Regions from separate parts of the Amycolatopsis sp. NPDC089917 genome, predicted to be linked through region 1. Evidence: riboswitches for the same ligand, from Rfam matches in the RefSeq annotation. Region 1 holds a riboswitch; each other region holds the start of a gene.
What was found. Region 1 has a riboswitch for S-adenosylmethionine ahead of AB0N89_RS17420 (ATP-binding cassette domain-containing protein). Riboswitches for the same ligand answer to the same signal wherever they lie in the genome.
Positions count from the first base shown of each region.

Region 2: another riboswitch for S-adenosylmethionine. It lies ahead of thrC (threonine synthase); the one in region 1 lies ahead of AB0N89_RS17420 (ATP-binding cassette domain-containing protein).
Region 3: another riboswitch for S-adenosylmethionine. It lies ahead of AB0N89_RS04295 (aminotransferase class V-fold PLP-dependent enzyme); the one in region 1 lies ahead of AB0N89_RS17420 (ATP-binding cassette domain-containing protein).

Region 1 covers NZ_JBFBGL010000021.1:32,640-34,897, reverse strand. The annotation lists gene rsmA (16S rRNA (adenine(1518)-N(6)/adenine(1519)-N(6))-dimethyltransferase RsmA) at 1-502, shown strand, start outside; SAM riboswitch class I at 750-840, shown strand; gene AB0N89_RS17420 (ATP-binding cassette domain-containing protein) at 1,054-2,064, shown strand; gene AB0N89_RS17415 (4-(cytidine 5'-diphospho)-2-C-methyl-D-erythritol kinase) at 2,187-2,258, shown strand, end outside.
Region 2 covers NZ_JBFBGL010000024.1:56,812-59,069, reverse strand. The annotation lists gene holA (DNA polymerase III subunit delta) at 1-704, opposite strand, end outside; SAM riboswitch class I at 840-972, shown strand; gene thrC (threonine synthase) at 986-2,251, shown strand.
Region 3 covers NZ_JBFBGL010000003.1:195,974-198,231, forward strand. The annotation lists gene AB0N89_RS04295 (aminotransferase class V-fold PLP-dependent enzyme) at 1-837, opposite strand, end outside; SAM riboswitch class IV at 870-984, opposite strand; gene AB0N89_RS04300 (M23 family metallopeptidase) at 1,113-1,796, opposite strand; gene AB0N89_RS04305 (potassium/proton antiporter) at 1,927-2,258, opposite strand, start outside.

The DNA of each region.
Region 1 (2,258 bases):
CTTGCCCTCGCAGCCGACCGCGCTCGTCGCGAACCTGCCGTACAACGTCGCCGTGCCCGTCGTGCTTCACCTGCTGGCCGAGTTGCCGTCGCTGACCAGCGGTCTCGTAATGGTCCAGACCGAGGTCGCGGACCGTATGGCGGCCGGCCCGGGAAGCCGGACTTATGGCGTGCCCAGCGTCAAGCTGGCGTGGTACGGCAAGGCGCGCAAGGTCGCCGCGGTGCCCCGTGCGGTCTTCTGGCCTGTTCCGAACGTGGATTCCGCGCTGGTCGCTTTCGAGCGTGGCGACGTGGTGTCGTCCGTGGAGCGCGAGCGGTTGTTCGCGGTGGTCGATGCCGCCTTCTCGCAGCGTCGGAAGACTCTGCGTGCGGCGTTGGCGTCATGGGCGGGTTCCGCCGAACGGGCGGGGGAGTTGCTCGAAAAGGCGGGTATCGACCCCAAAACCCGTGGAGAGCAGTTGGATGTCCATCAGTTCGCCCGGATCGCCGCCGCGGCAGGCTGACCATCTGTCGCAGGTGTGACCGGCGCCGCGTGAGCGCGGTGCCGGTGGATGTCAGCACGACTGCGTAACCCTCTCCTGGATCTGCATGATCCACATCTGTCTTCGCAGGCAGCGGCCTCGCCGTAGCACGAATGCGTCCGCCTTTGTCTCAAAATATGGACAGCTCATCCTGTATGATGGACGCGACCAGACGTGTGATCTGCGCCTACGCGCTTGCTTTCATCCAGTGGGATCGGTTTTACTCAGTGAGCCATCCCGAGCGACTGAGAGACCTGGCTCGCCGAAGTCGCAGCAACCACCCTCCACAGGGCAGGTGCTACAGCCAGGACCGATGGAGGCTGTGCCTAATGAACAGGGTCACCCACCCGCTCCTGCTGACCAGGCGACGTGTCGTCGATGAAGGTCGCCGCACGGTAAGTGCGTGTCGACGCTCCACCGTTACTGCCTGAGTCTCTTTTCCCTTACCTCTGAAACCCGTCCGCTCAGGACGGTCACTCGGTGACGGTTGGCGCGCTCGAAAGAAGCAGCGCCCCATTTGCATGGAGCCTTTCGTGATCACTGTCGAAAACCTGTCCAAGTCCTTTCCCCTCAACGGAAATCCCGTCGTCGCCCTGCGCGACGTGAGCGTGGACATCCAGGCGGGCTCGCTGTTCGGAGTCGTCGGTCCGGCCGGCTCGGGCAAGTCGACCCTCGCTCGTTGCATCGGGCTCCAGGAGCGCCCCGACCGGGGTGTCGTCCGCCTCGACGGCCTCAACACCGGAACCCTCGACGGTCGCCGTCTGCGCGAGATCCGCCGCCAGGTCGGTGTCGTGAGCACCAAGCCGGAGCTGCTCGCCGAGCGCACCATCGCCGGCAACATCGCGTCGCCGCTCGAGCAGCTCGGCCTCGACGGACCGCAGCGCCGCAACCGGGTCGGCAACCTGCTCGACCTGGTCGGGCTCACCCCACGAGCCGGGCAGCGACCGGGCGAACTGTCCGAGGGGCAGCTGCGCCGAGTGGCCATCGCCAAGGCCTTGGCCGCCGGGCCGTCCGTGCTTTTGGCCGACGACCCGACCTCGGGTGTGCAGCCCGAAGAGTCCGGCGCGGTCCTGACCGTGCTCGACCGGGCGCGTGCCGAGCTCGGGGTCACCGTGCTGCTCACCACTCCCGACGCCGGCGTCGTCCGTCGTGTGTGCGACGACGTCGCGGTCCTCGAGGCCGGGGCGGTCATCGAACGCGGATCGGTGCTCGACCTGATCTCCGACCCGAACAGCCGGACCGCGCAGGCGCTGCTGCCCACGATCGAGACCGGCCGGGCGCAGGCCTCGAAGTACGACCGCGCGGTGGACGTCGTGCTCGTCGGTTTCGCTTCGGTCGGCGCGCTGCTGCCCGAGGCAGCCGGTCGCTTCGACGTCGAACTCGCCACCATCGGGGGCGGCCTGACCCGGATCGGCGACACGCCGGTCGGCCGGTTCCGCCTCGGTGTGCGTGGTGAGCGCGCGGACGCCGCCCTCGCCTGGATCGCCGAACGCGGCGGCCACGTGACCCACCCGGTCCGCGGACCGCAGGGCGTCGCAGCCTGATTTCTCCGAGAATGGGCCGCTCAGGACGAAATCCGTCCGGGGCGGCCCGTTCGTGTCTGACTCGACCTGTTCTCTTTTCTCCTGGTGACAGCGTAAGTGGAGCGGCCACGTAGGCTTGAGTCGTGCTCGCCGTCGTACCGCCCCCAGTAACCGTCCGGGTTCCCGCCAAGGTCAACTTGCACTTGGCGGTCGGT
Region 2 (2,258 bases), on a different contig from region 1:
AGCACGTGGGGAACACCCAGCTGCATCGCCCAGCGCAGCGACTCCAGCGCCGCCGTCTTGTCGCCGGCGACGGCCTTCTCGGCGACGGCGAACCCGTTCACGTCCGCGCGCCCCCGGTGATAGCGCCGGACAGCCTGCTCGTCGACCGTGCCACCGGCGTCCGCGACGAGCTGGGTCGCGGCCGACGACAGCTCGCGCAGATCCGAGCCGACGGCGTCGATCAGCGCGAGCACGGCCGCACCGTCGATCTTCCCGCCTACCCGGCGGACCTCGTTGCGGACAAAGGATTCCCGTTCGGCGGGCTTGGTCAGCTTCGGGCACTCGACGATCTCCGCCCCGGCCTTTTTCAGGGCCGCCGGAAGCGCCTTCGCGGCCTTGCTCCGGCCGCCTCCGCTGTGCACGACGACGAGCACGATGCCGTCGGCGGGCGCCTTGACGTAGGCCATCACCCCGTCGGAGAGCTCCTGCGAGATGTCGTGCGCGGATTCGAGGACGATCACCCTGCCCTCGGCGAACAGCGAGGGGCTGACCATCTCCGCGAGGGCGGGGACTGTGAGGTCCGACACCCGGATCCGGGTCAGATCCGCCGTCGGATCGGCCGCTTTGGCCGCGTCCGAGGCGCTGCGGACCGCGCGTTCGATCAGCAGCTCTTCCTCACCGAGAACCAGGACCAGCGGCGATGGGGCGGAAGCTTGCGTCGTCACGGTGACGATCCTGCCACTCCTCCTCTCGTGTGCTTTGTCCGGTGATGTGTTCCGGGCACGGTGGCCCCATCTGAGCCTCATGTCGTACGGTGTTGGCGAGGCGACGCGATCACGCGCGTGCCGACAATCGAATACCGCTCATCCAGAGGGGCAGAGGGAACGGCCCGATGAAGCCCCGGCAACCGGCGTCAGCCTGTCATCCCGCGATCGCGGGGTAGCTGACGAACACGGTGCCAATTCCGGCCCGCCACGGCGGGGCAGATGAGGAAAGGAACCTCGCGATGACCGCAACCCTCGGCACGACTTCCACCACCAAGACCCCGGATCTCGGACCGGCCGTCGAACTGGTGTCGAAGGAAGAGGGCCACCGGCAGCCGCTCGCTCCCGAATTCGTTTCCGCCGAGGACTTCTCGCCGCTCGAGGTCGCCTACGACTTCGGCCGCGTGCGCCGCGAGGACATCGAAGCCGGGCCGAAGAACATCTGGCGCTACAAGAAGCTCCTTCCCGTTCCCTCGAACGTCGAAGAGATCCCCAACACCGAACCCGGCGCCACCCGGCTGATCCAGGCCGACAGGCTCGCGAAAGCCTTGGGCGTCAAGAAGGTCTGGGTCAAGGACGACACCGGCAATCCCACTCACTCGTTCAAGGACCGCGTGGTCGCCGTCGCACTGGCCGCCGCCCGCGAGTTCGGGTTCGACGTGCTCGCCTGTCCGTCGACCGGCAACCTGGCCAACGCGGTCGCCGCCGCCGCGGCCCGCGCGGGCTGGCGGTCGGTCGTGCTGATCCCGAAGACCCTTGAGCGCGCCAAGATCCTCACCACCGCCGTGTACGACGGCGACCTGATCGCGGTCGACGGCAACTACGACGACGTGAACCGGCTCGCCACCCAGCTCGCGGCCGAGCAGGAGACCTGGGCGTTCGTCAACGTGAACGTCCGGCCGTACTACTCCGAAGGCTCCAAGACGCTGGCCTTCGAGGTCGCCGAGCAGCTCGGCTGGCGGCTTCCCTCCCAGATCGTGGTGCCGATCGCCTCCGGTTCGCAGCTCACCAAGGTGGACAAGGGTTTCCGCGAGTTCGGGCAGCTCGGCCTCGTCGACGAAACGCCGTACAAGGTGTTCGGCGCGCAGGCCACCGGGTGTTCCCCCGTCTCGGCGGCCTTCCGCGCGGGTCACGACGTCGTCCAGCCGGTCAAGCCGGACACCATCGCCCGGTCGCTGGCGATCGGCAACCCGGCCGACGGCCCCTACGTCCTCGACGTGGTCAACCGCACCGGCGGCGCGATCGAAGACGTCACCGACGAAGAGGTCGTCGAGGGCATCCGGCTGCTCGCCCGCACCGAGGGCATCTTCACCGAGACCGCCGGCGGGGTCACCGTCGCGACGGCGAAGAAGCTCATCGAGACCGGCAAGCTCAACCCCGACGAGGAGATCGTTCTCCTGATCACCGGCGACGGCCTCAAGACCCTCGACGCCGTCGAGGACAAGATCGGCCCGAAGGCCACTGTCAGCGCCTCGGCCGACGCGGTCCGCGAGGCTCTCGGCCTCTGAGTTCCCG
Region 3 (2,258 bases), on a different contig from region 1:
GACCACGCCGAAGTCTTCGGCTTCGCGGGTGACGAGCTTCGTCGCACCGCCGCCGGCGAGGTACGGCTGGGCGGCGCGCAGCCAGTCGGCACGGCCGATCAGCGCACCGGCGCCGAAGGGCGCGTACAGCTTGTGGCCCGACAGCGCGATGTAGTCGACGTCCAGCTTGCGCACGGAGATCTTGCGGTGCGGCGCGAGCTGCGCCGCGTCCAGCGCGATCCGGGCGCCGTGCCGGCGCGCGACGGCCGCGATCTCCTTGACGGGCAACAGTTCCCCGGTCACGTTGGACGCGCCGGTGATGACGACCAGCCGCGGGCCCTGCGGGCAGTCCGCGAGCGCTTCGTCCACAGCGGACACCGCGGCGAGGCGGGTGCGCGGGGTCTCGATCCGGCGGACGTTCGGGCCCTTCCACGGCAGCAGCGCGGCGTGGTGGTCGGTGTCGAACACGACGACCGACGTGTGCTTCGGCAGGCTACGGGCGAGAAGGTTGAAGGAATCGGTGGTGTTGCGGGTGAAAACGACGGTATCGGTCGACCGCGCGTCGACGAAGTCGCGCAGGATCCCGCGCGTGCGCTCGTAAAGCCTGGTGGAGATCTGCGAGGCGAACCCGGCGCCGCGGTGGACGCTGGCGTACCAGGGAAGGAACTCGTCGACCGCGTCGCGCACCTTGTCCAGACACGGGGCGCTCGCCGCGTGATCGAGGTTGGCGTAGCCGATTTCGCCGCCGGTGACCAGCGGAACCCGCAGACCGGCACACGCCACCGTCGGAATTTCGTGCGAGACAACGGTTTCCGCGACGGCGGCGGGGGCGTTCGTGCGTTCGAGAGCGAGAGTCATGGTCATCCTCCGGGCCAGGGGACCCGACGAGGATCCCGCGCTTGCCCGTCGCACCACGCGACGAGCCAGGTCCTCACCCGGGGCACCCCACCGCGGAAGGAGGGTTGCCGGCCAGCTAGCCGGGGCTTGACGCTGACACTCGTGACCTACGAACGAAGTTAGCGGATCAGCGGGCGATCAAGCCACCCCTTGTCCGCATCTTGAGACGCCGCTCACGTACTCCGCAAGCGAAAAGAACCGTTGCCCGGCGCCGCGCCGCGCCGGGCAACGGGAGGTCAGACGCGGAATCGGCCCGGCAACGGGACGATCGAACGCGAAGAGACCTCGGTCGCGGTACCGGAGTACTGATCGGTGCCCGCGGTGAACTGCCAGCCGCCGAACGTCTTGCCGTCGACAGCCTCGCCGTAGGCCTCGGCGACCTTGGTCGAGACCTCGTCGTAGGACATGCCGTTCCAGTTGCCCGCGCCGACGCCGAAGTCGCGCGAGTCGCCGCCCTGGGCCGCGGCCGCGGGCAGGGTCCACAGGGTGAAGTGCACGTGGGCGCCGGTGCTGCTGCCACCGCAGGGCAGCGCGTTGCCGGTCCGGCCGAGGGCGTCGCCAGGAGCGACCTTCTGGCCGTCGGTGACCGAAATGCGCTCCATGTGGTAGTACCCGGTCCGCCAGCCGCCGTCGTGATCGACGGTCACCCAGTCACCGCCCGAGCAGTGCTGGATCCGGACCGTGCCGGCCAGCGGGGCGCGGACGGTCTTGTCACCGGGACTGAAGTCGATGGCGTTCTTCACGCCGGAGTTCCCGTCGTCCGAGTGGATCCCCGCCGAGTAGACCGACTGGCCCGTGTCGAAGGGCAAGCCGAACGCCGGGAAGGCGCCGGCCGCGGAAGCCGCCGGCGCGGCGAGAACCACTCCGACGAGTGTGGCCGCGGCCCCCAGACCGGCGAACCGTGCAGGAAGTTTCGTCACCTTGCGTACTCCTTACCCCGTGACACTCACCCATTCGATGGAGTCGATTGCCGGGAAAGTAATCCAAAAGGAGTACAAAGGGAAGAATTTTCTGAGATCAACCGACGAACAGCTGGTGCCGGTTCGTGACCTACTGGCCGGATTCGCCCTTCCACCTGGCGAGGCGTCCGGCGCGGTCGACGGCGCGGAGCCGTCGTTCGGCCGCGTCACGGGCGTCGGAGGTGGTCACGACGAGTAACTGGTCGCGTTCCTGGAGGCGGGTGTTCTTGTTGGGCGTGAAGCCGGCGCCGCCGCGGACGAGGAGGCTGATCGTCGCCCCCACCGGCAGCCGCAGTTCGGCCAGGTAGACGCCGTGCATCTTGGATCCTGCGTTGATCCGGACCTGCAGGAGTTCCGCGCCCATCTCGTCGAGCGGCGCGGAGTCGACGTCGATCTCGTGCGCTTCGGCGTGCTGGGCCAGCC